One region of the Streptomyces sp. NPDC026417 genome, then DNA from elsewhere that is predicted to be linked to it. Evidence: predicted binding sites of a transcription regulator. Region 1 holds the regulator's gene; the other holds the start of a gene.
The links. Region 1 encodes HrcA, which represses chaperone genes, less so after heat shock. Its sites were predicted from a motif close to TTNGCACTCNGNNNNNCNGAGTGCNAA; they were not measured.
Positions count from the first base shown of each region.

Region 1 (4,722 bases):
GGGCCCTACGAGGCCGGGCGGGCCGTGCTCACCCTGCGCGGGCGGCTGCTCGCGGACGCGGTGGTCCGCGACCTGGTGGACTGAGAGCGCCTCCTGCCCGTCGCAGGGCGCCTCCTGCCCGTCCCGGTGCGGCGCCCTCGGATCACCGGTCGCGGTGCGGCGCCCCGGACCCCGGTCGCCAGGGGCACCCGCACGCCCATGCCCACGCGCTCGCCCCGGCCGCCGCCCGGGCTGAACCTCGGCCCGTCCGGCGGGGAGGCGGTCGGTGCCTACTCCGGGGCGGTGACGAAGTCGATGAGTTCCTCGACCCGGCCGAGGAGTTCGGGCTCCAGGTCCTTGTAGGAGCGGACGCGGGACAGGATGTGCTGCCAGGCCGCGCCGGTGTTCTCCGGCCAGCCCAGGGCCCGGCAGACCCCGGTCTTCCAGTCCTGGCCGCGCGGGACCCGGGGCCAGGCGGGGATGCCGACGGAGGACGGCTTCACGGCCTCCCAGATGTCGATGTACGGGTGGCCCACCACGAGGGCGTGCTCGCTCGTGACCGACTCCGCGATCCGGAACTCCTTGGAGCCGGGGACCAGGTGGTCGACGAGGACCCCGAGCCGGGCATCCGGACCGGGCCCGAACTCCTCGACGACCGAGGGGAGGTCGTCGACGCCCTCCAGATACTCGACGACGACGCCCTCGATGCGCAGGTCGTCGCCCCACACCCGCTCGACGAGCTCCGCGTCGTGCCGGCCCTCCACGTAGATGCGGCCGGCCCGGGCCACGCGGGCCCGGGCGCCGGGCACGGCGACCGATCCGGAGGCGGTGCGGCTGGGGCGGGCCGGTCCGGCGGCGGGGCGGACCAGGGTGACCACCCTGCCCTCCAGCAGGAAGCCCCGCGGCTCCAGCGGGAACACCCGGTGCTTGCCGAAGCGGTCCTCCAGCGTCACCGTGCCCGCCTCGCAGCGGATCACCGCACCGCAGAATCCGGTGCCGGGCTCCTCCACCACCAGACCCGGCTCGGCCGGGACCTCGGGCACGGGCTTGGGCTTCTTCCACGGCGGGGTCAGGTCCGGAGAGTACTGGCGCATTCGGATGACGATAGGAGAAGAGCCGCGCCGTGACCCCCGCCCGCGCCTACGACACGCCGAAGCGCGTGGCCAGCGCGTCCCGCTGCGCCCGGACGAACGCCGCGTCGACCGCGGCCCCGTGGCCCGGTACGTAGACCGCGTCCTCGCCGCCCAGGTCGAGCAGCCGGTCCAGAGCGGCCGGCCAGCGGGACGGCACGGCGTCCGGACCGGCCTGCGGTTCGCCCGACTCCTCCACCAGGTCACCGCAGAAGACGACCTCGGGACCGTCCCCTCCGGGCACCAGCACCACGAGGTCGTGCCCGGTGTGCCCGGGCCCCACGTTCGCCAGCAGGACCTGCACACCCCCGCCGAGACCCAGCGTCCACTCCCCGGAGACGAGGTGGCGGGGCCGCACCAGCAGGTCCGCCGCCTCGTCCGCCGCGCGTCCGTCCAGCCCGTTGCGCACGGCGTCCGCGCGCAGTTCCTCGCGGCCGTGCGCGAAGACGGTGTCCAGGCCCACCGCGCCGAACACCTCCACCCCCGAGAAGGCGGCTGCGCCGAAGACGTGGTCGAAGTGCGGATGGGTGAGTGCGAGGTGCGTCACACGCCGGCCGGGGCCGAGCAGCCGCCCGGCCTCGGCGCGCAGCCGCGCTCCCTCCGCGAGGCTCGACCCCGCGTCGATCAGGAGTGCCGCCCCCTCGCCGACCACGAGCCCCGCGGTGCAGTCCCAGCCCGGGAGCCGGCACCGTCCGGCCCGCGGGGAGAGTTCCTCCCACCCCGGCTCTTCCCAAGTCACGTTCACACGGTGACGCTAGCGGCAAGGGGGTACGACGGCGCGACATCGCAGGACACGTCCGTACTCCCCGGCAGGACATCGCGGGCCCGCCCTTGCCGGGGCCGTACCTCACCGCCGTACACTGGGCCGGGGCACGCTGGCACTCGCACGCGCTGAGTGCCAGGAAGACGACCGCGACGACCACGGTGCGACATCTGGAGGTGTGCGCGATGCTCAGTGAACGCCGGCTCGAAGTGCTGCGCGCCATCGTCCAGGACTACGTCGGGACGGAGGAGCCGGTGGGCTCCAAGGCGCTGACCGAGCGCCACCGGCTGGGCGTCTCCCCGGCCACCGTCCGCAACGACATGGCCGCCCTGGAGGACGAGGGGTACATCGCCCAGCCGCACACCAGTGCCGGGCGCATCCCCACCGACAAGGGCTACCGGCTGTTCGTCGACAAGCTCGCCGGCGTCAAGCCGATGACGGCGCCCGAGCGCCGCGCGATCCAGAACTTCCTCGACGGCGCCGTCGACCTCGACGACGTCGTGGGGCGCACGGTGCGGCTGCTCGCGCAGCTCACCCGGCAGGTCGCCGTCGTCCAGTACCCCTCGCTGACGCGCTCGACGGTGCGGCACGTGGAGCTGCTCTCGCTGGCCCCGGCCCGCGTGATGCTGGTGCTCATCACGGACACCGGCCGGGTCGAGCAGCGCATGATCGACTGCCCGGCGCCCTTCGGCGAGACGTCGCTCGCGGATCTGCGGGCCCGGCTCAACAGCCGCATCGCGGGCCGCCGTTTCGCGGACGTGCCCCAGTTGGTGCAGGATCTGCCGGAGGCCTTCGAGACGGAGGACCGCGGTACGGTCGCGACGGTGCTCTCCACCCTGCTGGAGACGCTCGTCGAGGAGAACGAGGAGCGGCTGATGATCGGCGGAACCGCCAATCTCACCCGCTTCGGACATGACTTTCCCCTCACCATCCGGCCGGTTCTCGAAGCCCTGGAGGAGCAGGTCGTGCTCCTCAAGTTGCTTGGTGAGTCGACGGATTCGGGCATGACCGTACGGATCGGTCACGAGAACGTCCACGAGGGACTCAACTCCACGTCCGTGGTCTCGGTCGGCTACGGTTCGGGCGGCGAGGCAGTCGCCAAACTCGGCGTGGTCGGACCGACCCGCATGGATTACCCGGGAACGATGGGAGCGGTACGCGCAGTGGCACGGTACGTCGGACAGATCCTGGCGGAGTCTTAAGTGGCCACGGACTACTACGCCGTACTCGGCGTGCGCCGCGACGCGTCCCAGGACGAGATCAAGAAGGCGTTCCGGAGGCTCGCCCGCGAGCTGCATCCGGACGTCAACCCCGATCCGAAGACGCAGGAGCGCTTCAAGGAGATCAACGCCGCCTACGAGGTGTTGTCGGACCCGCAGAAGAAGCAGGTCTACGACCTCGGCGGCGACCCGCTCTCGCAGAGCGGCGGCGGAGGCGCGGGCGGCTTCGGCGCCGGTGGCTTCGGGAACTTCTCCGACATCATGGACGCGTTCTTCGGTACGGCGTCGCAGCGGGGCCCCCGGTCGCGCACGCGCCGCGGCCAGGACGCCATGATCCGGCTGGAGATCGACCTCGACGAGGCGGCCTTCGGCACCACGAAGGACATCCAGGTCGACACGGCCGTGGTGTGCACCACGTGCAACGGCGAGGGTGCCGCGCCCGGGACCTCGGCGCAGACCTGCGACATGTGTCGCGGTCGCGGTGAGGTCTCCCAGGTCACGCGGTCCTTCCTGGGCCAGGTCATGACCTCCCGCCCCTGCCCCCAGTGCCAGGGCTTCGGCACGGTCGTGCCGACGCCGTGCCCGGAGTGCGCGGGCGACGGGCGCGTGCGTTCGCGCCGCACCCTGACGGTCAAGATCCCGGCCGGTGTCGACAACGGCACGCGGATCCAGCTCGCGGGCGAGGGCGAGGTCGGCCCCGGCGGCGGCCCCGCCGGCGACCTCTACGTCGAGATCCACGAACTGCCGCACTCGACCTTCCAGCGGCGCGGCGACGACCTGCACTGCACGGTCACCATTCCGATGACCGCCGCCTCCCTCGGCACCAAGGTGCCGCTGGAGACCCTGGACGGCATGGAGGAGGTCGACATCCGCCCGGGCACCCAGTCCGGCCAGTCGATCCCGCTGCACGGCCGCGGTGTCACGCATCTGCGCGGTGGCGGCCGGGGCGACCTGATCGTCCACGTCGAGGTCATGACGCCGTCCAAGCTGGACGCCGAGCAGGAGCGCCTGCTGCGCGAGCTGGCCAAGCTGCGCGGCGAGGAGCGGCCCACGGGCCAGTTCCAGCCGGGGCAGCAGGGCCTGTTCTCGCGCCTGAAGGACGCGTTCAACGGACGCTGACGGCGGCCCGCACAGGCCGCCCCGGAGGTGCTCGGAGAGGCACATTCCGGTGGCCTGTGCCGGGTGGACCGCCGGATTCGGACTTGTACGGAGGACGTGACAACATGCCGTCATGTCCTCCGCGCTGACCGATCTCTTTCGGTGTCCGATCGTGCAGGCCCCCATGGCGGGCGGTGTCTCCGTGCCGCAGCTCGCCGCCGCCGTGTCCGAGGCCGGCGGGCTCGGTTTCCTCGCCGCCGGATACAAGACGGCCGACGGCATGTACCAGGAGATCAAACAGCTGCGTGGCCTCACCGGGCGCCCGTTCGGCGTGAACCTCTTCATGCCCCAGCAGGAGCACGCCGACCCCGCCGCCGTCGACGTCTACGCCCACCAGCTCGCCGGTGAGGCCGGCTGGTACGGCACCGAGCTCGGCGACCCCGAGAGCGGCCGCGACGACGGGTACGACACCAAGCTCGCGGTCCTCCTCGACAACCCCGTGCCCGTGGTCTCCTTCCACTTCGGCTGCCCC
Region 1 covers NZ_JBVHPY010000001.1:263,405-268,126, forward strand. Annotated here, with positions in the region: gene hemW (radical SAM family heme chaperone HemW) at 1-84, shown strand, start outside; gene ACZ4NT_RS01080 (DUF3097 domain-containing protein) at 270-1,073, opposite strand; gene ACZ4NT_RS01085 (MBL fold metallo-hydrolase) at 1,120-1,854, opposite strand; gene hrcA (heat-inducible transcriptional repressor HrcA) at 2,058-3,074, shown strand; gene dnaJ (molecular chaperone DnaJ) at 3,075-4,211, shown strand; gene ACZ4NT_RS01100 (nitronate monooxygenase) at 4,324-4,722, shown strand, end outside.

Region 2 (4,722 bases), on a different contig from region 1:
TGGGTGGTGCCGTCCCTCCGGTGGGACGATGAAGAGGTACACCGGACCCAGGGGGCCGGAGGCGGCGCCATGACATTCGTACAGCTCATCGACTGCAGGACCAGCCGGTTCGACGAGATGAACCGGCTGATGGACTCGTGGGTGGAGAAGACCCGGGGCAGACGGACCGCGACGCACAACGTCCTCGGCAAGGACCGGTCCGACGGGGACCACTACGTGGAGATCGTGGAGTTCCCCTCGTACGAGGAGGCGATGCGGAACTCGAAGCTGCCGGAGACCGACGCGATCTTCGCCGAGATGGTGGCGCTCTGCGAGGGGACGCCGACGTTCACCGATCTGGACGTGGTCCGGGAGGACCAGCTCCACGCGGCGAACATCCGCAGGTTCTTCGAGACGGTGGCCGCCGAGGGCGAGTTGTCGCCGCTGAACGACCTGGTCGCGGAGCACTACCACGACCACGACCCCGGCAACCCGCAGGACACCCTCGGGCTCGACGGGATGCGGCGGGACATCAGGATGTGGCGCGGGGGGTTCGACTTCGCGTTCACGATCGACGACCAGATCACCGAGGGCGACCGTGTCTGCACGCGGTGGACGTGGAACGGCACGCACACGGGCGACTTCATGGGGATCCCGGCCACCGGCAGGCAGATGTCGATGACCGGGACGACCGTCTTCCGCTGCCAGGAGGACGGCAAGATCGCCGAGGGCTGGTGGCAGTACGACCGGCTGGGACTCATGACCCAGCTCGGCGCCCTCGACGCGTTGGAGAACTGATCCCCGGAGCAGTCTTCGGGGACCGGCCGGAACGGACGAAGCCTCCCTCGCCCCGGACGGGGCGAGGGAGGCTTCGTCGAGGCGCGGGCCGCCTCCCCCGAGGGGGAGACGGCCCGCGTCAGGTGCTGCCGACCTCAGTGGGAGTGGCCGTGGCCGTGGCCGTGACCCGCCTCGGCCTCGTCCTCGGCCGGCTTCTCGACGACCAGGGTCTCGGTCGTGAGGAGCAGGGAGGCGATGGACGCGGCGTTCTCCAGGGCGGAGCGGGTGACCTTGACCGGGTCGATGACACCGGCCTTGACCAGGTCGCCGTACTCGCCGGTCGCGGCGTTGAAGCCCTGGCCCTTGTCGAGCTCGGCGACCTTGGAGGTGATGACGTAACCCTCCAGGCCGGCGTTCTCGGCGATCCAGCGCAGCGGCTCGACGGCGGCGCGGCGGACGACCGCGACACCCGTGGCCTCGTCGCCGGTCTTGCCGAGGTTGCCCTCCAGGACCTTCACGGCGTGGACGAGCGCGGAGCCACCACCGGAGACGATGCCCTCCTCGACCGCGGCGCGGGTCGCGGAGATGGCGTCCTCCAGACGGTGCTTCTTCTCCTTCAGCTCCACCTCGGTGGCGGCGCCGACCTTGATCACGCACACGCCGCCGGCCAGCTTCGCAAGGCGCTCCTGGAGCTTCTCGCGGTCCCAGTCGGAGTCCGTGGCCTCGATCTCGGCCTTGATCTGGTTGACGCGGCCGACGACGTCCTCGGAGTTGCCGCCACCGTCGACGATCGTCGTGTCGTCCTTGGTGACCGTCACGCGGCGGGCGGTGCCCAGCACGTCCAGGCCGACCTGGTCGAGCTTGAGGCCGACCTCCTCGGCGATGACGGTGGCACCGGTGAGGGTGGCCATGTCGCCGAGCATCGCCTTGCGGCGGTCGCCGAAGCCGGGGGCCTTGACCGCGACGGCGTTGAACGTGCCGCGGATCTTGTTCACGACCAGGGTCGACAGGGCCTCGCCCTCGACGTCCTCGGCGATGATCAGCAGCGGCTTGGAGGAGTTGGTCTGGATGACCTTCTCCAGCAGCGGCAGCAGGTCCTGGATCGAGGAGATCTTGCCCTGGTGGATGAGGATGTAGGGGTCCTCGAGGACGGCCTCCATGCGCTCCTGGTCCGTCACGAAGTACGGCGACAGGTAGCCCTTGTCGAAGGCCATGCCCTCGGTGAAGTCCAGCTCCAGACCGAAGGTGTTGGACTCCTCGACGGTGATGACACCGTCCTTGCCGACCTTGTCCATCGCCTCGGCGATGAGCTCGCCGACCTGGCTGTCCTGGGCGGACAGACCGGCGACGGCCGCGATGTCGGACTTCTCGTCGATCGGGCGGGCGGTCGCGAGGAGCTCCTCGGACACGGCCTTGACGGCGGCGTCGATGCCCTTCTTGAGCAGGGCGGGGGACGCGCCGGCGGCGACGTTCTTCAGGCCCTCGCGCACCAGCGCCTGGGCCAGCACGGTGGCGGTGGTCGTACCGTCACCCGCGATGTCGTTGGTCTTGGTCGCCACCTCCTTCACCAGCTGGGCACCGAGGTTCTCGTACGGGTCCTCGACCTCGACCTCACGGGCGATGGTCACGCCGTCGTTGGTGATGGTGGGGGCGCCGAACTTCTTGTCGATGACGACGTTGCGGCCCTTGGGGCCGATCGTCACCTTCACCGTGTCGGCAAGCTTGTTGACGCCGCGCTCAAGGGCGCGACGGGCGTCCTCGTCGAACTTCAGGATCTTCGCCATGGAGCGATTCAGCCCTCTCGGAAAACTTGGGAGAAACGAACGGCGCCCCCAGCGCCCGGCTTATTAAGGTCGCGGGGGCCAGGGGCGCAGCTCACTGCAAAACCGGGATGAACTACTTCTCGATGATCGCGAGCACGTCGCGAGCCGAGAGGACGAGGTACTCCTCGCCGCTGTACTTCACCTCGGTGCCGCCGTACTTGCTGTACAGCACGATGTCGCCGGTCTTCACGTCGAGCGGCAGGCGCTCGCCGTTCTCGAAGCGACCCGGGCCCACGGCCAGGACGACGCCCTCCTGGGGCTTCTCCTTGGCGGTGTCCGGGATGACCAGGCCAGAGGCGGTGGTCTGCTCGGCGTCGAGCGGCTGGACCACAATGCGGTCCTCGAGCGGCTTGATGGCAACCTTGGAGCTGGTGGTCGTCACGATCCGACCTCCCCCTTCGGAGATCTCACGGGGTTAACTGTCTGAGGTGGCGACCAGGTGGATCCGTCGTCGCGGGTGCCGGACCTGCCCGTCGCTATTGGCACTCTCCAGGGGGGAGTGCCAGACCAGAGACTATGACCGCGATTAGCACTCGGTCAAGCGGAGTGCCAATAGAGGACGGGCGCGCCGCGGAATCGCCGGCCCCCGCGGGCACCCCGGGCTCCCCTACAGGTAGTCCTCCAGGCGGGCCGGGGTGAGCCCCTCGGCCTGGATGCGCCGCAGCAGCCGCGTGGTCGCCGCGGTGAGATCGGGCCCGTCGGTGCCGGTCAGGATGTCTCCGGGACGCAGGGGGCCCGGGCCGGGCTCCCGGCCCAGGACGAGGGCGGAGACCCCGCAGTCCGCGGCGGCGCGCAGCGTGGTGGCGTCGTAGGTGCCGTACGGCGGGCGCAGCAGCCGGGGCCGGACGCCGAAGCGTTCGCGGAGCTTGTCGCGCTGGCCGCAGATCTCGGCGCGCTGGCCGGCGTACGGCAGCCCGCGCAGGGAGGCGTGGTCGAGCGTGTGGTTCTGCACGCTCACACCGACCGCCCGGAGCCGCGCGAAGTCCCCGTACCCCGGCCCGACGACGTGGTCGGTGAGGAACATGCTGACCGGCAGCCGCAGTTCCCGGACCAGGTCGGCGAACCGCGGGTCCCGTTCGGCGCTGTCGTCGTAGGTCAGGAAGACCACCCGGTCGCGGGTGGCGACGCGGTCGAGGACCGGGGGCGGACCCGGGCGGGCGGCGCGCGCGGGGAGCCGCCGGCCGGGGGGCCCGGGGGCGGGGGCGAGCGGCGCGGCCAGTCCCCAGCGGCGGTACGCCTCCGCGGGCGGGCCCGGCTGCCCGTGCGGGCGCACCCGCTGAGCCGCCTTCTTGCCCAGCCGCTCGATGGGGTCGACGGACTGGGCGCAGCCGGTGGTCCCGGCGAGCAGCGCGGCGGCGAACAGCCCCGCGAGCAGGGTGCGTACGCGCCCGGTCACCGGCGGCGCTCCGGTCGCAGGGGCCCGCGCACGGCTGCCCGGTTCGCACCCCTCACAGGTAGTCCTCCAGCCGGGCCACGGCGTATCCCTCGCGCGTGACCTTTCCGAGGAAGCGGCGGACCATGTCGGTCATGGTGCCCTTCCAGTCCTCGCGGCCCCGGAAGTGCGTGAGCACGATGTCGCCGCGGTGCAGCGACCGGTCCCACTCGCGGTAGTCCCAGTGGTCGGCGAAGACCTCCTCGTTCCACAGCGGGGCGGCCTTGATGCCGCAGGACGCGGCGGCCCGCAGGGTGTCCTCGTTGTAGTTGCCGTAGGGCGGCCTGAAGAGCGTCGGGCGCTGGCCGAACTGCTTCCTCATCTCGTCCTGCATGCCGCAGATCTCCCGCTTCTGCTGCGCGTACGAGAGGTTCGGCAGATAGCGGTGGTGGAGCGTGTGGTTGTGCACGCCGACGCCCGCGGCCTGCATCCTCCGGAAGTAGCCGTAGTCCTCCTTCGCCAGATAGTGGCTGAGGAAGGCGGTGTACGGGATCTTCAGGTCGCTCATCATCCGCAGGAACGCCGGGTCCTTCTCGGCGCCGTCGTCGATGGTGAGGAAGACGACCTTGTCCTTGGTGGGGACGGTCGTGAAGACCGGCGGCAGTCCGTCCTGGCCGTCGACCTCGAAGCCCTTGCGGGTCCTGATCACCGGTTTTCTCGCCGGGGCCGGCGGCGCGGTCAGCGGGGTCTCGGCCAGGCCCCACCGCCTGG
Region 2 covers NZ_JBVHPY010000018.1:37,930-42,651, forward strand. Annotated here, with positions in the region: gene ACZ4NT_RS26215 (ester cyclase) at 70-777, shown strand; gene groL (chaperonin GroEL) at 912-2,540, opposite strand; gene groES (co-chaperone GroES) at 2,653-2,961, opposite strand; gene ACZ4NT_RS26230 (polysaccharide deacetylase family protein) at 3,187-3,975, opposite strand; gene ACZ4NT_RS26235 (polysaccharide deacetylase family protein) at 4,028-4,722, opposite strand, start outside.
Region 2: a site for HrcA is predicted at 3,106-3,132, ahead of groES (co-chaperone GroES). Genes of this name have one in related genera too.